Regions from separate parts of the Streptomyces sp. NPDC005494 genome, predicted to be linked through region 2. Evidence: riboswitches for the same ligand, from Rfam matches in the RefSeq annotation. Region 2 holds a riboswitch; each other region holds the start of a gene.

Region 1 (4,771 bases), on a different contig from region 2:
TGGGAGGGACGCTAAACCCGGGGCAGGGGGAAGAGGCGTAATGACAGCAATTGCCTGCATGTGCTGTTTCGCTTCCGCAGGATGACCGGAAAAAGCAAGCGGAGTCCGGCAATCCGCGCAGACCGGAGGTCAACTCATCAGGAAGTCGTACCTGGCCGAAGAGTGGTGATATGGCCGCCGTAGGCTGCGGGCATGGACGTACTCATCAATGTCTTCGTGGCCCTGCACATCATCGGTATCGCCTCCCTGCTGGGCGGCTTCCTGACCCAGATGAAGGCCATGGGGGCGGGCACGGCGCGCTTCGTGCCGGCCATGCTGCACGGTGCGCTCACCATGCTCGTGACCGGCGTCGCGCTGGTCGGGCTCAACCAGGCCGACGACCAGGCCGTGAACAACGTCAAGATCGGCGTCAAGCTGCTCGTCCTGATCGTGATCCTGGCGCTCGTCTACGTGAAGCGGGACGAGGAGAAGGTGGGCAAGGGGGCGTTCGCGGCCGTCGGCGGGCTGACCGTCGCCAACATCTTCATCGCCACGCTCTGGACCTGAGCGCGGACGGGCGGGCCCGGGTGCCGGGCCCGCCCGCCGCTGGTGCCCCCGAGTGTCACGCCGGGCGCACGCTGCCGTAGATCGGCATGTAGTAGATCGACTCCTCGCGGACGTTCGCGCCCGGCTTCGGCGCGTGGATCATCATCCCGTCGCCCTTGTAGATGCCGACGTGGCTGATGTCGTCGTAGAAGAACACCAGGTCACCCGGTTGCAGATCGGCTGTGGCGACCCGGGTGCCGACCTCCACCTGGTCCCAGGTGGTACGCGGCAGATCGACGCCCGCCGCCTTCCAGGCGGCCTGGGTGAGCCCGGAGCAGTCGTACGAGGACGGGCCCGTCGCCCCCCAGACGTACGGCTTGCCGATCTGCGCGGCGGCGAAGGCTAGGACCTTGTCGGCCTTGGAGGCGTAGCCGCTGTCGGAACCCGTGCCGCCGGACCCCGTGCCCGCCTCCTCCTTCGCGGCCTCCTCCGCGGCGGCCTGGTCGGCCTTCTCCTTCGCGGCGGCGGCCTGCCGCTTCGCCAGCTCCTCCGCCTTGCGCTCGGCCTCCGCCTCCTTCTTGCGCTCCAGCTCGGCGAGCCGGGCCTTCTCCTCGGCGGTCAGCTGCGACAGCAGCGAGCGCGCCTCGGCGAGCTTCTCCTGCACCTGCTGCTTGCTGGTGCGCAGCGTGGCCTGCGACTCGGTGAGCGTCTCCAGGCTCTTCGTCGCCTCGACGCGCTTCGCCGCCGCCTCCTTCTGCTGCGTGCGGAAGTCGGCGACCGCCTTCTGCTGCTGGCTGGTCATCCGCGCCATCAGCTGGTCCTGGTCGAAGTACGACTGCGGGTCGTCCGCGAGGAAGAAGGTCGCCGTCGGCGCGATCGAGCCGGTGCGGTACTGCGCGGCCGCGTAGTTGCCCAGCTCCCGGCGCGTCTCGTTGAGCTTGTCGGCCCGCTTGGCCGCGGCCTCCAGGAGGGCGTCCACCTCGGAGCGCTGCTGGGCGGACGCGTCCTTGGCCTTGTTGTACTTCTGCGTCGCGGTGCCGGCCTGCCGGTAGAGGGCGTCGACCTTCTTCTGGACTTCCTCGATGCTGGGCTTCGGCTCGGCAGGGGCGGCCGTCGCGCTCTGGGTGGAGAGCAGGGTGACGGAGGCGAGTGCCGCGGTCGTGAGACCGACGGCGGGGGTGGTGGTGCGCACCCGTGTGCGCGGCTTGCGATGCGAGGCCAAGGCCGGCATCTCCTTCCGTGGACCGCCTACCGGGTTAGCTGTCGGGTTCGGGCGGAACGGAAGGCTGCCCTACGGTCGGTGGAGACGGACCGATTCACCCCGGTGCTGCGTGTGGGTCCCCGGTTCCGGGCTCCCGCGGGGAAGTACGGATTCGGCGGGGGTGCCCGTGCGGCGCGGTTCGCCTGAGGGGATACGGGGCACCCGTCGGAGCACGCTAGCCAACCCGTGGTGTCCCTGTGAAGGTTGATGTTCGATATGCCCGATACATTTTCGTGACCTTTTCGCGGCGGCGGTCCGCGCGGCCGTGAGCGCTCCCGGAATCTCACACTCCGTGGGCGGCGTGTCTCGGTACGCGCACAGCTCCGCCCCTTGTCGCCGATGCGGCCCGGGCTGTCGGTGCGGCGGCCTAGACTCGTGAGGCGATGAGCAGCCTCTTTGACGACAGTTTCCTGACCGGCCTCCAGCGATCGGAGGACGGCCCCCCGCCGCCCCCGGAGGAGCACGCCCCCGAAGCGGTGCCCGAGGGCCTCTTCGAGGACGTCTTCGACGCGCCTCCGCCCCCGCGTGACGCGTACTACCGCGACGGCGCCCCGCGCCCCGTCATCGACTCCGCCGCGCTGCTCCACGGGCTGAACACCGAGCAGCGTGCCGCCGTCGTGCACGCGGGCTCGCCGCTGCTCATCGTCGCCGGGGCGGGCTCGGGCAAGACCAGGGTGCTGACCCACCGCATCGCCCACCTGCTGGCCGAGCGCGGGGTGCACCCGGGGCAGATCCTCGCGATCACCTTCACCAACAAGGCCGCGGGCGAGATGAAGGAGCGCGTCGAGCAGCTCGTGGGACCGCGCGCCAACGCCATGTGGGTCATGACCTTCCACAGCGCCTGTGTGCGGATCCTGCGCCGCGAGTCGAAGCTCCTCGGCTTCACCTCGTCGTTCTCGATCTACGACGCGGCGGACTCCAAGCGGCTGATGGCGCTCGTCTGCCGCGACCTGGACCTTGACCCGAAGCGCTACCCCCCGAAGTCGTTCACCGCGAAGGTCTCGAACCTCAAGAACGAGCTGATCGACGAGGAGACCTTCGCCGGCCAGGCCGCCGACGGCTTCGAGAAGACGCTGGCCCAGGCCTACGCCCTCTACCAGGCGCGGCTGCGCGAGGCCAACGCCCTCGACTTCGACGACATCATCATGACCACGGTGCATCTGCTCCAGGCCTTCCCCGACGTCGCCGAGCACTACCGCCGCCGCTTCCGGCACGTCCTGGTCGACGAGTACCAGGACACCAACCACGCGCAGTACACCCTCGTGCGCGAACTGGTGGGACCGTCCGGAGAGGCGGAGGCGCCCGGCGAGCTCTGCGTCGTCGGTGACGCGGACCAGTCGATCTACGCCTTCCGCGGCGCGACCATCCGCAACATCCTCCAGTTCGAGGAGGACTATCCGGACGCGACCACGATCATGCTGGAGCAGAACTACCGCTCCACGCAGACGATCCTCTCCGCGGCCAACGCCGTCATCGAGCGCAACGAGAGCCGGCGCCCCAAGAACCTGTGGACGAACGCGGGCGAGGGCACCCGGATCGCCGGATACGTCGCCGACACCGAGCACGACGAGGCGCAGTTCGTCGCCGACGAGATCGACCGGCTGACGGACGCCGGTGACGCGAAGGCGGGCGACGTCGCCGTCTTCTACCGCACGAACGCCCAGTCCCGTGTCTTCGAAGAGATCTTCATCCGCGTCGGCCTGCCCTACAAGGTCGTCGGCGGGGTGCGCTTCTACGAGCGCAAGGAGGTCAGGGACGTCCTGGCCTACCTCCGTGTCCTCGCCAACCCCGAGGACACCGTCCCGCTGCGCCGCATCCTCAACGTGCCCAAGCGTGGCATCGGCGACCGGGCCGAGGCGATGATCGACGCCCTGTCGATGCGCGAGAAGATCTCCTTCCCGCAGGCGCTGCGCCGTGTCGACGAGGCGTACGGCATGGCGGCCCGCTCGGCCAACGCCGTGAAGCGGTTCAACACGCTCATGGAGGAGCTTCGCACCATCGTGGAGTCCGGTGCGGGCCCCGCCGTCGTGCTGGAAGCGGTCATGGAGCGTACCGGCTACCTCGCCGAACTCCAGGCTTCCACCGACCCGCAGGACGAGACCCGTATCGAGAACCTCCAGGAACTCGCCGCCGTCGCCTTGGAGTTCGAGCAGGAGCGCGCCGAGGAGGAGGGCACGGGGACGCTCGCGGAGTTCCTGGAGAAGGTCGCGCTCGTCGCGGACTCCGACCAGATCCCCGACGAGGACGAGGACGGCTCCGGCGTCATCACACTGATGACCCTGCACACGGCCAAGGGTCTCGAATTCCCCGTGGTGTTCCTGACCGGCATGGAGGACGGGGTCTTCCCGCACATGCGGGCGCTGGGGCAGGTGAAGGAGCTCGAGGAGGAGCGCCGGCTCGCGTACGTGGGCATCACCCGCGCCCGCGAGCGGCTGTATCTGACGCGGGCGGCGATGCGCAGTGCGTGGGGTCAGCCCTCGTACAACCCGCCGTCGCGGTTCCTGGAGGAGATCCCGGACCAGCACCTGGAATGGAAGCGCAAGGGACCGATGGCCGCGCCGGCGGGGCCGACGTCGGGGATCACCTCGTCGCTGTCCTCGGCGCGCTCGAAGGCCGGCCCGTCGGGCTTCGCGACCCGGCGCACCACCGACAAGCCGGTGGTCACCCTGGTGGTCGGGGACCGCGTCACGCACGACCAGTTCGGTCTGGGCACGGTGACGGCGGTCGAGGGCTTCGGCGACCAGGCCAAGGCCACGGTCGACTTCGGCGACGAGCGGCCCAAGAAGCTGCTGCTGCGGTACGCGCCGGTCGAGAAGCTCTGACTCTGTACGGGGCGAGGCCGTGGCCGCGGGGCCACGGCAGGCTCCGGCTCAGTACGGGTTGAGACCGTGGCTTCGGAGCCACGGCATCGGGTCGATCGCCGCGCCGCCGCCGGGCCGTACCTCGAAGTGCAGGTGCGGTCCGGTGGAGTTGCCGGAGTCCCCC
Region 2 (4,771 bases):
GCACACCGCATGAGACACTGGTCTAGACAACCATTGATACGTGAAGGGCAGAACCATGGCTGAGCGCCGCGTCAACGTCGGTTGGGCCGAGGGCCTGCACGCCCGCCCCGCTTCCATCTTCGTCCGTGCCGCCACGGCCTCCGGCGTCCCGGTGACGATCGCCAAGGCGGACGGCAACCCCGTGAACGCCGCCTCCATGCTCGCGGTGCTCGGCCTGGGCGCCCAGGGTGGCGAGGAGATCGTGCTCTCCTCCGAGGCGGACAACGCCGAGGTCGCTCTGGACCGTCTGGCGAAGCTGGTCGCCGAGGGGCTGGAGGAGCTCCCGGAGACCGTCTGAATCCGGCCGGTCCGGAATCCTTTCTGCGGATAAGCCGCGGCACCCCCTCTCCGGGAGCCGCGGCTTTTCTGTTTCACAAACGGGCAGCGGCACACCTCGCACCCGAATTAGGGCAGCAGAAACAAAGCCCCGCGACAATTACCTTCTTTGTATACGGCGCAATTGTTAATGACGTGCTCCCGCGATGTTTACGGGGTGTTGCGAAGTCCTCACCCGCACGCCGCCCGCCGTCCCGCCGGGCGGCCGGCGCAGCCGGTGCGCGGCGCTGGCCCGCTCGGCGTGCTGGGCGGCGAGCGCCCTGGCCCGTTCGGCGTCCCCGCGCGCCACGGCGTCCACGAGGGCACCGTGCTCCGCCCAGGAGTCCGCGGGGCGGGCGGGCTGTTCGACGGAGTACATCCACGTGATCTTGTGCCGGAGCTGGGTGAGCAGCGCGATCAGGGCGGGGCTGCCCGACGCCTGCGCCAGCGTCTCGTGGAACCAGCTGCCCAGCGAGCGCAGATCCTCCCCCTCGCCGCGGCGCACCCGCTCCTGCCCCAGCCTGACCAGGCCTCGGAGCACCTTGAGGTGGGCGTCGGTGCGTCGCTGCGCCGCCCGGGCCGCCCCGAGGGGCTCCAGGAGCATGCGGATCTCCAGGAGGTCCGCGGCCTCCTGCTCCGTCGGCTCGGCGACGCAGGCCCCGGCGTGCCTGCGGGTGACGACGAACCCCTCGGACTCCAGGGTGCGCAGCGCCTCGCGCACCGGGACGCGTGAGACGCCGTAACGTCGCGCGAGCACCTCTTCGGTGAGGCGGCTGCCGCGTTCGAAGACACCGGAGACGATGTCGTCACGGATCGCCGTGCATACCGAATGCGCGGGAATGCGCATGTCCGAACCTCCGCCTTAATCCCCGCGAAACGCGGCCGATCGACGCCTGTTCTGTGACTCTATTGCAATCCGCGGGAATTTCCGATGGCGGGGTGGAATCCGTGGATTGCTTTTGGCCGTCGGACACTTCCGCGCATGCTCCGAGGGCACCCGCCAGGGCACGGCGAAGGCCCCGGCGGGTGAGCCGGGGCCTTCGTGCCGAACTCCGGCGACGAGCGGGGAACTTCGTGCGGAGCGTCGTCGTGCGGAGACCGGTCAGACCTGGACGCCGTGGGCGCGGAGGTAGGCGACCGGGTCCATGTCGGACCCGTAGTCGGGGGTGGTCCGGGCCTCGAAGTGCAGGTGCGGGCCTGTGGAGTTGCCGGTCGAGCCGGAGAGGCCTATCTGCTGGCCCGAGGTGACGCTCTGGCCGACCGAGACACCGATCGACGAGAGGTGGCCGTACTGGGTGTAGGTGCCGTCCTTCATCCGGAGCACGATGTTGTTGCCGTACGCACCGCCCCAGCCCGCCTCGACGACCGTACCGGCGCCGACCGCGACCACGGAGGAGCCGGACGCCGCCTGGAAGTCCACTCCGGAGTGGCTGCCGGAGGACCACAGCGCGCCACCCGACTTGTAGCCGGTGGTCACGTGGGAGCCGGCGACCGGGAGGTGGAAGGCGTTCAGCCGGGCGCGCTCGGCGGCGCGGGCCGCACGGGCCTCGGCCGCGCGGGCCTCCTTGGCGCGGGCTTCGGCCTTGCGCTTCGCCTCCGCCTTGGCCTCGGCCTTCGCCTTGGCCTCCGCCTTCGCCTTGGCGGCGACCTCGGCCTGGTGCTGCTGAGCATCCGCCTGGGCGTCGATCTGGGCGGCGAGCGTGAGGTCGAGGGAGACGGTCTGGGTCAGACCGGTGCTGCTCGCGGTGACGGACTCGGAATCCGCGGCGAGGGCCGGGGAGGCCGTGGCGCCGATGACGCCGGTGGTGGCCAGGGCCGCGATGCCGGCGACGTGGGCGCTCCTGCGCGTCAGGCGGCTCGGGGCACGGTGCTTCCCGGTGGCACGGATGAACGCCATGTAAGGGCTGGTCCTTTCCTTCCTTCTCGCCTACCGGGTTAGCTGACGGGTTCGGAGCAGGAAGGTCTCCTACGAGCCCCTCCGCGTCTCGTGCGAGGCGCGGGGGTGCCCGATTCACCCCAGGGACTTCATGGGTCCCCGGCTCCCCAGGCTCGCGCCTGACGGGGACTCGGCGATGACTGTCCGGCGCCGCGGGCGCGGCATACGTCTGACGAACAGCCGCGCTGACGGTAGGTCGGGCCGCTTCGGGGAACCAAACGGAAAGGGCCTTATGTCGCACATCCCACAGGGCATATACGCATCTTCGATGCCAAACCGGACAGACGAACGGACCCCGGCGGGCATGTGCCCACCGGGGTCCGTTCTGTCACGCCCCGAAGCGAAATCTCCGCTTTCAGCCGCTGACGACCGACACCTCACCGATACCCAGTGCCCGGACGGGCTCGGCGATCTGCGCCGCGTCCCCCACGAGCACGGTGACCAGCCGGTCCACCGGGAACGCGTTGACCACGGCCGCGGTCGCCTCGACCGTGCCGGTCTCGGCCAGCCGCGCGTAGAGCTGGGCCTGGTAGTCGTCCGGCAGGTGCTGCTCGACCTGGTCGGCGAGCGTGCCGGCCACCGACGCGGCCGTCTCGTACTTCAGCGGGGCCACACCCACCAGGTTCTGCACGGCGGTCTCGCGCTCGGCGTCGGTCAGCCCTTCGGCCGCGAGAGTGCGCAGGACCTTCCACAGGTCGTCGAGCGCGGGCCCGGTGGACTCGGTGTCCACGGAGCCGCTGATCGCGAGCATCGCGGCGCCGGTCGCTCCGGAGGAGGAACCGGGGGCGGTGGAGCGCAGCACCTGGCCGAACGCCCGGACACCGTAGGTGTAGCCCTTCTCCTCACGCAGCACGCGGTCCAGCCGCGAGGTGAGCGTGCCTCCGAGGCAGTACGTGCCGAGGACCTGCGCGGGCCACACGCTGTCGTGCCGGTCCGCCCCGATACGGCCGATCAGGAGCTGCGTCTGCACGGCTCCGGGACGGTCCACGATGACCACGCGGCCGGTGTCGTCCGCGGTGATCGGAGGGACCGGGCGGGCCTGGGCGGTGTTGCCCGACCAGTCACCGAGGGTGTCGGCGAGCAGGGCGTCGAGGTCCACCCCCGTGAGGTCGCCGACGACGACCGCGGTCGCGGTGGACGGACGGACATGGGCGTCGTAGAAGGCGCGCACGGCCGCGGCGTCGATCCCCCGGACCGTCTCCTCGGTGCCCTGGCGCGGACGCGACATCCGTGCCGTCGCGGGGAAGAGTTCCTTGGAGAGCTGCTTGGCGGCCCTGCGGGCCGGGTTGGCCTGCTCGTGCGGGATCTCGTCGAGCCGGTTGCCGACCAGGCGCTCGATCTCGCTCTCCGCGAAGGCGGGGGCCCGCAGCGCCTCGGCGACCAGGCCGAGGGCCTTGGCCAGCCGGGAGACCGGGACCTCCAGGGAGACCCGGAGACCCGGGTGGTCGGCGTGCGCGTCCAGGGTGGCGCCGCAGCGCTCCAGCTCGGCGGCGAACTCCTCCGCGGAGCGCTTGTCCGTCCCCTCGGACAGGGCCCGCGCCATGATCGTGGCCACGCCGTCCAGGCCCTCGGGCTCGGCGTCCAGGGGCGCGTCGAGGGAGATCTCCACGGCCACGACCTGCTGGCCGGGGCGGTGGCAGCGCAGCACGGTCAGGCCGTTGGGCAGGGCGCCGCGCTCGGGCGCGGGGAAGGCCCACGGCCTGGCCTCGCCGGCGGTGGGCTGCGGGTGGTACTGCATCGCTACTCCAGTCACGGCGGCGTCGGTCACTTGTCGGCCCCTTCGTGCGCGTCGGTGCCGTCCGTCTCGTCGGCCGGCTCGACCGGCTCGTAGACCAGGACCGCGCGGTTGTCGGGACGCAGGTGCGCCCGGGCGGCCTCCTTGACCTCGTCGGCCGTCACGTCGAGCACGCGGCCCACCGCGGTCAGGGCGAGCTGCGGGTCACCGAACAGGACGGCGTAGCGGCACAGTTCGTCGGCACGGCCTGCGACCGTGCCGAGCCGGTCCAGCCACTCGCGCTCCAACTGCGCCTGCGCCCGTTCCATTTCCTCGGGCGTGGGGCCCTCCTCGGCGAAGCGGGCCAGCTCCTCGTCGACGGCGGCCTCGATCTGCGGCACCTCGACGCCGCCGGACGTCTTGACGTCCAGCCAGCCCAGCGAGGGCGCGCCGGAGAGCCTGAGCAGCCCGAACCCCGCTGCGACCGCCGTACGGTCACGGCGGACCAGGCGGTTGTGCAGCCGTGAGGACTCGCCGCCGCCGAGCACGGTCAGCGCCAGGTCCGCGGCGTCGCACTCCCGGGTGCCGTCGTGCGGCAGCCGGTAGGCGGCCATCAGCGCACGCGCGGGAACCTCCTCGTGGACCACCTCGCGCAGCTGCTCCCCGATGACGGCGGGCAGCGTGCCGTCCCGCGGGGGCTGCTTGCCGTCGTGGGAGGGGATGGAGCCGAAGTACTTCTCGATCCAGGCGAGCGTCTGCTCCGGGTC
Region 3 (4,771 bases), on a different contig from region 2:
GGGGTCAGCGAACGCCAAGGGGAAGACGGGTATCCCGGGGGAGCGCAAGGCGGAGCTGATGACGCATCTGCTGAACATCGACCCCCCGGACCACACCCGGCTGCGCCGGCTGGTGTCCAAGGCGTTCACCCCGCGCCGGGTGGTGGAGTTCGCGCCCCGCGTGCAGGAGCTGACGGACCGCCTCATCGACACGTTCGTGGAGGAGGGGAAGGCGGATCTCATCCACGACTTCGCCTTCCCGCTTCCCATCTACGCGATCTGCGATCTGCTCGGAGTGCCGCGCGAGGACCAGGACGACTTCCGTGACTGGGCGGGCATGATGATCCGGCACGGCGGCGGTCCGCGCGGCGGGGTGGCCAGATCGGTCAAGAAGATGCGTGGCTATCTCGCCGAACTGATCCACCGCAAGAGGGAGAATCCCGGTGACGACCTGATCTCCGGGCTGATCCGGGCGAGCGACCACGGCGAGCACCTCACCGAGAACGAGGCCGCCGCCATGGCCTTCATCCTCCTGTTCGCCGGCTTCGAGACGACCGTGAACCTCATCGGCAACGGCACCTACGCGCTGCTGCGCAACCCCTCCCAGCGCGCACGCCTGGAGCGGTCGCTCGCCGCCGGGGAGACGGACCTGCTCGCCACGGGCATCGAGGAGCTGCTGCGTTACGACGGGCCGGTGGAACTCGCGACGTGGCGGTACGCCACCGAACCCGTGACGCTGGGCGGACGGGAGATCGCGGCGGGGGACCCCGTCCTGGTGGTGCTGGCCGCCGCCGACCGGGACCCCGAGCGCTTCCAGGATCCTGACACGCTGGATCTCGCGCGGAGTGACAATCAGCACCTCGGATACGGACACGGCATCCACTACTGCCTGGGGGCGCCGCTGGCCCGGCTGGAGGGTCAGGTGGCTCTCGCGACGCTGCTCCGCCGCCTCCCCGACCTGCGGCTCGCTGCGGAACCTGCCGATTTGCGGTGGCGCGGCGGGCTCATCATGCGTGGACTGCGCACGCTTCCCGTGGAGTTCCGGCCGGGGCGCTCCGGCGAAGAAAGTGACAGCCTGTCAACTCCGTGACTTTCACGTGATCTCCGCTGCATCGACTTGTGACACACGTTCGAGTAGGGCTAGGTTCACCGTTCGACTCACCCGTCACATGTCAGTCACACGGAAGGCAATCCCATGGGCTCCGCGACCGGCAGACACCGTCGCCCTCGCCAGGCACCCGCCATCGTCGTCGCCGCAGGCGTCACCGGATCGGCCATCGCCATCCCGCTGCTGGGCGCGGGCGGCGCGCAAGCCGCCGAGGCCACGACCTGGGACCGGGTCGCGGAATGCGAGAGCGGCGGTATGTGGAGCGCCGACCTCGGCAACGGCTACTACGGCGGACTGCAGTTCTCGCAGGACACCTGGTCGGCCTACGGCGGTACCGCCTACGCGCCCCGGGCCGACCTCGCGAGCCGCTCGCAGCAGATAGCGGTCGCGGAGAAGGTGCTGGACGACAAGGGCCCGCAGGCCTGGCCCAGCTGCGCCGTGATCTCCGGGCTCGCCCTGGACGGGACGCTGCCGGGCATCGACCCGGGCGGCGAGCCGTCCGACGGGTCCACGGAGAGCCCGTCCCTGTCCGGGACCCCCTCGTCCAAGGCCTCGGCCCAGGCGGACGCGGCCAAGGGCACCGAAGGGAAGACCGAGGACACGTCCGAGGGCGGGACGGACGAGGCCGGCGGGGCCGACTCCTCGGCGAGTGCCGACGCCTCGCCGTCCGCCACCCCGTCGCCCGAGGAGTCGGAGACCGCCGGCACCTCGAAGGGGGACGCGGCGAAGGGCGGTAAGCACCGTGGCACGCCCGCGCCCGAGTCGAGCGCGGAGTCGGACCTGGAGGACGGGCGTGAGTCCGGTCGGCACGCCTCCCGTGGCGACGCGGACGCGCGCCAGGACGCGGACGGCTCGTACACCGTCCGTACGGGCGACAACCTCTGGGCGATCGCCGACGCGCAGGAGCTCCCGGGCGGCTGGCCCGCGCTCTACGAGGCCAACAAGGACGAGCTGGGCTCCGACCCGGACCTGATCCTGCCCGGCCAGAGTCTGGACCTCGACCTCACGGCGGAGGCAGAGGACACCCAGGACACGCAGGATGCGAAGGACGGTCAGGATGCCCAGGCGAAGGCCTCGGCGGACAACTGATCCAAAGCGGGAAAACGCCCCTGAATCAGGGGTAGTTCAGAGGCCTATGTCCACTTATGCGTAAGTGAGACATGGGTCTCTTTGCTGTCATCGGGGCGCCCCGTCCGTCCGGTCCGTCCATATTGGCTCCGACCTGCGCAAACGATCCGCGGCCCCGCACCAGTACGTGCTGATTAGCCGTTATGTCCATCTTTGAAAGTAGGGGTTGGGTGTGTTTACGGTCGGAGCCGCTCGCACCGCGGGCACCTTCGACCGTCACGCCGAATCCTGCCGTCGGCCGAAGGGGAACCGACGCGTAAAGCGCCGTAGGCAGGAGCGGGGGACCCAGGTAGGCGCCGGGCCCGGCCGTCGGAAGACGGGTACGGGTACGGCTCGGGGTGAAGTCGTCCGCGAGTGCGGGCGACCGGGCAACTCACAGGCCCGAACCCGACAGCTCACCTCGTAGGCGTCGGTGAGGAGAACCATGCTGCTTTCCAGCAAGGGCAAGCACCGTCGCCCGTCCAAGGCCGTCCGTGTCGCCACCCTGGCCGGTGTCGCCGGTGCCGCCGTCGCCGTGCCGCTGATGGGCGCCACCAACGCCTCGGCCGCCTCCGTCCAGACCTGGGAAGCCGTCGCCCAGTGCGAGTCCGGTGGCAACTGGTCCATCAACACCGGCAACGGCTACTACGGCGGTCTGCAGTTCTCGCAGTCCAGCTGGGCCGCCGCCGGCGGTACGCAGTACGCCGCCCGTGCCGACCTGGCCACCAAGAACCAGCAGATAGCCGTGGCCGAGAAGCTCCTCGACCTCCAGGGCCCGGGCGCCTGGGCCTGCGCCGGCGCCGGCGGCCTGACGAACGACGGCGTGGACCCGGGTGTCGACACCGGCTCCGGCACGGCCGAGAAGGCCCAGCCGGAGCGCACGGCCGAGCAGCCCGCCTCGCGCAGCGAGACGCGCACGGAGCCGAAGGCCGAGAAGACCGTCACGACCCCGACCGGCGAGAAGGTCGAGAAGGGTGACGGCGAGTACAAGGTGAAGGCCGGAGACACCCTCGGCAAGATCGCCGACGCGAAGAAGGTCAAGGGCGGCTGGGAGAAGCTGTTCGAGCTGAACGACGACATCGTCGACGACGCCGACCTGATCTTCCCGGGTCAGCAGCTCCACCTGAAGTAGCCGGGACCACCTGAAACGGTCAGGTCCCACCTGAGGTGGATCCGGGTCCCGCGCCCTGAAGCGGTACGGGTTCCACCGAAGCGGTACAGGTTCCATCCGGAGTGGTCCGGGGTTCCTCCTCCTGCCCCGGAGTCCCGGCCCGGCGCGCCCACCCCCCTGCGCGCCGGGCCGGGGCCGTGTCCGGCGCCGCGCAGGCGCCGCGGAACCGTCCACGCAACCCCCTCGGAACCGTCCACGGAGACCCTTCGGGGCCGGACGCGGCACCGCCGGGCGGCCCCGGCCGTCGGGGCCCGCGGGACGCGCCTTCGTTCAACTGTTGTAGTTACTTGCCAGTAAAATTCTGGAGCTTTGCCCGTAATGCAGGTCCTTGGGTCCTTTTTCGTCCCAGGGGACGGGCGGACGGCCGACGGATCAGGCAGAGCCGGTTAGGCTCGTGCCGCAAGGCCACAGTGACCCTGCACAACCAGTGTCAGATCCCAGAAGGAGATGCCTCGTGCCGTCCATCGACGTCGTCGTAGCCAGGGAAATCCTCGACTCCCGGGGCAACCCCACGGTCGAGGTCGAGGTTGGCCTCGACGACGGCAGCACGGGACGTGCTGCTGTTCCGTCCGGCGCCTCCACCGGTGCGTTCGAGGCCATTGAGCTTCGCGACGGTGACCCCAACCGCTACCAGGGCAAGGGCGTCGAAAAGGCCGTCCTCGCCGTGATCGAGCAGATCGGCCCGGAGCTCGTCGGTTACGACGCCACCGAGCAGCGCCTCATCGACCAGGCGATGTTCGACCTGGACGCGACCGAGAACAAGGGCTCCCTCGGCGCCAACGCCATCCTCGGTGTCTCGCTCGCCGTGGCGCACGCCGCGTCCGAGGCGTCCGACCTCCCGCTCTTCCGCTACCTCGGCGGTCCGAACGCGCACCTGCTGCCCGTTCCGATGATGAACATCCTGAACGGCGGCTCGCACGCCGACTCCAACGTGGACATCCAGGAGTTCATGATCGCGCCGATCGGCGCCGAGTCCTTCTCCGAGGCCCTGCGCTGGGGTGCGGAGATCTACCACACGCTCAAGAAGGTCCTGAAGACCAAGGGCCTGTCCACCGGTCTCGGCGACGAGGGCGGCTTCGCCCCGAACCTCGAGTCCAACCGCGCCGCCCTCGACCTCATCCTCGAGGCCATCAAGGAGGCCGGTTACGTCCCCGGCCGCGACATCGCGCTCGCGCTCGACGTCGCCGCGTCCGAGTTCTACAAGGACGGCGTCTACGAGTTCGAGGGCAAGTCCCGCTCGGCCGCCGAGATGACCGAGTACTACGAGGAGCTCGTCTCCGCGTACCCGCTGGTCTCCATCGAGGACCCGCTGTACGAGGACGACTGGGCCGGCTGGAAGGTCATCACCGACAAGCTCGGCTCCAAGGTGCAGATCGTCGGTGACGACCTGTTCGTCACCAACCCCG
Region 4 (4,771 bases), on a different contig from region 2:
CACCCTGTCGACCGAGCTTCCGGTGTACGCGGCGGCCGGCTGGCTCGCCCCCGCCGAGCCGCTCGCGCTCGCCTCGATGCGGGCGCGGGGTATGGCCCGCGACATGGCCAGGCACTGGCACAGCCACCCCGACCGGAACCGGGGCAGGGCCGCGGCCCGTGCCGTCGCCGAGTACGAGTCGTTCGCGACGTCCCTGGCCATGCTCCGCCGAAGGGCCCGCCACGACGGCGCGGGGCCGGAGTTCGCACTCCGCGAGCAGGAGCTGCTGCACCACCTGTGGCAGCGCCGGGCCGTCGCGGGCCCCGCCCTGACGTACGCCGCCCACGCGACGGGCCGGGTACGGCCGTCCAGGCCGGCCGCTCCGCAGCCGTTCCCCCGTCAGTTCTCCCACGGGACCGTCGCGGCGCAGCAGCCGCCGGCGCCGCATCGCCACTACGGCGGCTACAACCCCTACCTGGAGGACGGTGCCGGCCACCGCGCTCCCCCGCCGTCGTGAGCCCGTCAGGACTGCGAGCGTGAGCTCAGCGAGGGCCCGCACGAACCCGACGGCACAAACGAACGAGCACACACACGGTCCGACGGCATGAACGACCGGGACACACAGGGTCCGACGGCATGAACGACCGGGACACACAGCCGGGAAACGCCGAACCGGCGGCCCTGACGTCGGGGGGTTGTGCGTCAGGGCCGCCGGGGTCCGGTGCGCCGCGTGACGGCGCGCGGGTTCAGATCGTGAGGCCCTTACCGCGCAGCCAGGCCATCGGGTCGATGCCCGTGCCGTCAGCGGTGTGGATCTCCAGGTGCAGGTGCGCGCCGGTCACATTGCCCGTCGCCCCGACGCGGCCGATGGTCTGGCCGGTGGTGACCTTCTGACCCGCGGTCACGTCCATCGAGGACTGGTGGCAGTACCAGACCTCGGTGCCGTCCTCCAGCTCCAGGACCGTGCGGTAGCCGTACGAACCGGAGTAGCCGGCGGACTTCACCGTGCCGCTGTGGACCGCCTTGACCGGCGTACCGGTCGGGGCCGCGAAGTCCAGCCCGGTGTGGTAGCCGGAGGACCACATCGAACCGGCCTGACCGAAGCTCGAGCTGATGTAGTACGAGGAGGTCGGGACGGCGTAGCTGGCGGCGAGCTTGGCGAGGCGCTCGGCCTCCGCCTTCTTCTTCGCCGCCTCTTCCGCCGCCTTCTTCTTCGCGGCGGCCTCGGCCTCGGCCACGGTCTGCTGCTTCGCCGCCTGGGCCGCGGCTGCCTCGGCTGCCGCCGTCTCCTCGGCGGCCCTGGCCTCGGCATCGGCTCCGGCCTGCTGCTGCTCGGCCTGCTGGAGGATGCGGGCGCGCAGCGCCTCGCCGGCGTCGGTGGTTCCCTGCTCGGCCTCGGCTGCCGTGATGCCGGCGGAGGTGAGGGGGGAGGAGGCGACCGTCTGCTGGTCCGCGTCGGAGTCGCCGGACATGAACGCGCCCACGCCGGGAAGGGACTTGGCGTCGGGGAGATTGTCCGCGATGGAATCGGGAAGGGAGATGGAGACCGGCGGCTTGCTCTGCGCGGTGGCCATGCCACCCGCTCCGACGGCCGCGATGACGCCGACGCCGAGGACGGTGGAGCTACGGGCGAGACCGCGCTGCTTGGCTACACGGTGCCGACCGCGTACGGGACGGATGGACTCCTCGGTGGGGTTCCATTCCTCCCAAGTCCTGTCCTCGGTACCGAGGCTGTCGGTCCTGAAGGGTGACGGGGCCTCGGGGGCAGGCTGATTCGACGCCACGTGGGCGCACTCCTTTCCTTCCTTCTCGCCTACCGGGTTAGCTGACGGGTTCGGAGCAGGAAGGTCTCCTACGGGCCCCTTCGTCTCTCACGAGACACAGGTGCCCGATTCACCCCATGTAGGTGGTTCCCCGGTTCCCTTGCGGAATTCGGCGCTGCGCACGGTGCCGCCTCTTGCGACGACAGGTACAACCGCGCTGCGTTATCGAACGTTAATAGACACCCGGGTCCGATTCCAAGCTGTTCCGGCAGATCGTTCACGGCCTTGGCCTGGACTTTCAGGGGTCAAACGGGCTCAAACGGGCGAGTTGAGCGGCCCACGACACGCTGTCAGTTTCTGATGGTGTGTCAAATGTTATCGGAGAGGTGCCCCGCGATTACGGACGGTCGCTGTCCGTCATTCACTGTCCCGCCCCACGATCTTCACGGTCGTCCGCCGCTCCGGCTGACCCCGGGACGGCCTGCCGACCGCGAGCAGCGCCAGGTCGTCCGTCGACCGGCCCCCGGTGTGCAGACGCACGTCGTCGGTGAGTGCGGACAGCAGCTCCTCCGGCCCCGGAAAGATCCGGCCACGCAGCCGTGCCTCCGGGTCGTAGAACACACCGTGCGCGTCCCGCGCCTCCGACAGGCCGTCCGTGAACGCGAGGAACGTCGCCCCCGCCGGCAGCGGCCACTCGTCCGCACGGTCCGGCCAGGCACCCAGCCCCATGCCCAGCGGCAGGGCCGGCACGGTCGGCGCCAGCGCGTCGACCGCCCCGTCCGGTTGCAGGACCAGCGGCTCGGGGTGCCCGCGGTTGACGACTCGCAGGGTCTCCGAGCCGGCCGGGATCTCGGCGAGCACGGCGGTGACGAAGCCCTCCACGGAGTCGAACCCGCCGCGCCGTGAGCCCTCCCGCGCCAGCGCCCGCTCCAGCCGCTGGACCACCCCCTCGATCGAACGCTCCTGCTCGGCGGCCTCCCGGAACGCCCCGATCACGACGGCGACCGCCGCCACCGCGTCCAGTCCCTTGCCCCGTACGTCCCCGAGCACCAGCCGCACCCCGTAGGGCGTGTCCGTCACGGCGAACAGATCACCGCCGACGAACTCGTCGGCCTGGGCCGGCTCGTAGCGCGCCGCGACCTGCAACCCGCCGATCCGTGACTCGGGCGTGGGGAGCACGGCGCGCATCGCGGTCTCCGCGATGACCCGGGCCGAGGCCAGCTGCTCGTTCCCACGCCGCACGACGCCGTTGATGACGAGAGCGAGTACGGACACCGTCAGCAGGGTGAGCAGGTCGGTGAGCGGTACGACCTTGAAGAGCAGGCCGTCCGAGATCCGGATGGCGAGTACGACGAGGACCGCGGCCACCGCGGTGCGCACGGTCGAGGCCAGCGAGAAGAACGGGGCGGCGATCAGCGGGGCCGCCGCGAAGAGCGGTACGGCGGACACCTCGGTCGGCGTCAACAGGTCGAAGACCACGCCGACACCGATCATCAGGGCGGGCAGCGCGCGCACGAAGCGCCGGGCACGGGCGTTCCCGGCAGCGCTCGTTCGCCGTCCGTCCCGCTTCCCCACCTGTGTGCTCCTGCCCGGTCCGTCCACGGCTGCGGACGGTACCGCGCCCCACCCAGGCTCGCCGGAGCCGCGCCGAACCGCGACCCGTCATCGGCCGAAGGGAGGAGCGCGCCGGGGCCCGCCCCCGGAGGTCAGCCGGTGAGCCGGTGCCGCGCGTAGATCGTCAGTGCATCCCGTACGAAGACGGCTGTTCCGTCCCCGTACCGATCGTAGTTCCTCGCGAAGCGCGGATCGGCGACGTACATCTCGGCGATGCCGGTTACATACGAACGGGTGGGTTCCATGGTCACCGCGAGCCACTCGCAGTGCCGGCGCGCGATGTCCTGCGCCTCGTCGCAGCCCGCGTCGAGACCGGCCGCCCTGGCCTCGCCGTAGTCCCGGGCGATCCACTCGTGCTCCTCCTGGAAACGCGCGCGCCCGTCCGGGCCCAGTCCTTTCCACCACCGGTCGCCGCGCTGGTACGCCTCGCGGCCCCAGCGCTCGGTGACCTCCTGTTCGTACACCGTGTGATCGAAGCCGTCGAACACTTCCTCGGCCATGAGCCCTTCCCCTTCCTCGGTCCTGTGGAGAGTGGTCCGCACCGAGGCGATCTGCCGCCCGATGCGCTCCCGCTCCTGCTCCAGCAGCCGCAGATGGGACCGCAGCGCCGCCGAGGTGTCCCGTTGCCCCTCCAGTACGTCCTTGATCGCGGGCAGCGAGAGTCCCAGCTCCCGCAGCAGCAGGATGCGCTGGAGCCTGACCAGGGCCTCCTGGTCGTAATAGCGGTAGCCGTTGGCGCCCGTACGGCTCGGCGTCAGGAGGCCGAGGTCCCCGTAGTGCCGGAGCGTCCGGCTCGTGGTGCCGGCCTGCCGGGCGATTTCCTGGATGGACCACTCCATGCGGGAAACGGTAGATCTTTACGTAACGTCAAGGTCAAGCGCGCGGCGCGGGCACACGACAGAGGCCCGCAGCGCGGACGGCGCGGGCACACGACAGAGGCCCGGATCCTTGGAAGGATCCGGGCCTCTGTCTTCAGTAGCGGGGACAGGATTTGAACCTGCGACCTCTGGGTTATGAGCCCAGCGAGCTACCGAGCTGCTCCACCCCGCGTCGTTGTGGTTGTAACTCTACGCCATCCGGGACGCGGTCCTGACCACTCCCGCCCGCGCCGCCCCCGGAGGCGAGGCCCCTCGTCACCGGCCCGTCGCGCCAACAGAGGGTGCGCCGGGCGCAGTTGGCAGGCATAGTGCCGTGCCCAAGGGGGTTCTCACGCCCCCCGAACTCGCTTCCCGCCTGTCTGGAGGGCCTCCTGCCATGTCCACATCGCACAGACCTGCCCGAATCCCCGGTTCCGCGCCGTCACCCGTACGTGCCTCTCTCGTCAACGGGCTGATCGGCGCCGCGTTCGGCGCGGTGATCAGCGCCGCCGTCAACTACCTGCTCGTCGGTGTGCCCGGCAGCGCCTCGGTCAACGC

What was found. A riboswitch is a leader RNA that binds a small molecule or an ion and turns the genes downstream of it on or off. The one in region 2 is predicted to bind cyclic di-AMP.
Region 1: linked by a shared signal. The riboswitch ahead of ACFYQ6_RS10340 (NlpC/P60 family protein) and the one ahead of ACFYQ6_RS15805 (M23 family metallopeptidase) in region 2 are both predicted to bind cyclic di-AMP.
Region 3: linked by a shared signal. The riboswitch ahead of ACFYQ6_RS27710 (transglycosylase family protein) and the one ahead of ACFYQ6_RS15805 (M23 family metallopeptidase) in region 2 are both predicted to bind cyclic di-AMP.
Region 4: linked by a shared signal. The riboswitch ahead of ACFYQ6_RS20630 (M23 family metallopeptidase) and the one ahead of ACFYQ6_RS15805 (M23 family metallopeptidase) in region 2 are both predicted to bind cyclic di-AMP.

Annotation. Positions count from the first base shown of each region.
Region 1 is NZ_JBIAJR010000003.1:71,375-76,145, forward strand. Features, by position in the region: gene ACFYQ6_RS10335 (hypothetical protein) at 193-546, shown strand; gene ACFYQ6_RS10340 (NlpC/P60 family protein) at 602-1,756, opposite strand; cyclic di-AMP (ydaO/yuaA leader) riboswitch at 1,755-1,914, opposite strand; gene pcrA (DNA helicase PcrA) at 2,170-4,608, shown strand; gene ACFYQ6_RS10350 (M23 family metallopeptidase) at 4,657-4,771, opposite strand, start outside.
Region 2 is NZ_JBIAJR010000004.1:478,785-483,555, forward strand. Features, by position in the region: gene ACFYQ6_RS15795 (HPr family phosphocarrier protein) at 56-337, shown strand; gene ACFYQ6_RS15800 (GntR family transcriptional regulator) at 503-1,201, opposite strand; gene ACFYQ6_RS15805 (M23 family metallopeptidase) at 1,457-2,251, opposite strand; cyclic di-AMP (ydaO/yuaA leader) riboswitch at 2,265-2,436, opposite strand; gene ACFYQ6_RS15810 (M16 family metallopeptidase) at 2,646-4,028, opposite strand; gene ACFYQ6_RS15815 (pitrilysin family protein) at 4,055-4,771, opposite strand, start outside.
Region 3 is NZ_JBIAJR010000010.1:283,567-288,337, forward strand. Features, by position in the region: gene ACFYQ6_RS27700 (cytochrome P450) at 1-1,069, shown strand, start outside; gene ACFYQ6_RS27705 (transglycosylase family protein) at 1,175-2,176, shown strand; cyclic di-AMP (ydaO/yuaA leader) riboswitch at 2,468-2,639, shown strand; gene ACFYQ6_RS27710 (transglycosylase family protein) at 2,640-3,326, shown strand; gene eno (phosphopyruvate hydratase) at 3,820-4,771, shown strand, end outside.
Region 4 is NZ_JBIAJR010000006.1:430,973-435,743, reverse strand. Features, by position in the region: gene ACFYQ6_RS20635 (PrsW family intramembrane metalloprotease) at 1-496, shown strand, start outside; gene ACFYQ6_RS20630 (M23 family metallopeptidase) at 726-1,763, opposite strand; cyclic di-AMP (ydaO/yuaA leader) riboswitch at 1,775-1,927, opposite strand; gene ACFYQ6_RS20625 (PP2C family protein-serine/threonine phosphatase) at 2,160-3,317, opposite strand; gene ACFYQ6_RS20620 (MerR family transcriptional regulator) at 3,449-4,195, opposite strand; tRNA gene ACFYQ6_RS20615 (tRNA-Met) at 4,333-4,406, opposite strand; gene ACFYQ6_RS20610 (hypothetical protein) at 4,611-4,771, shown strand, end outside.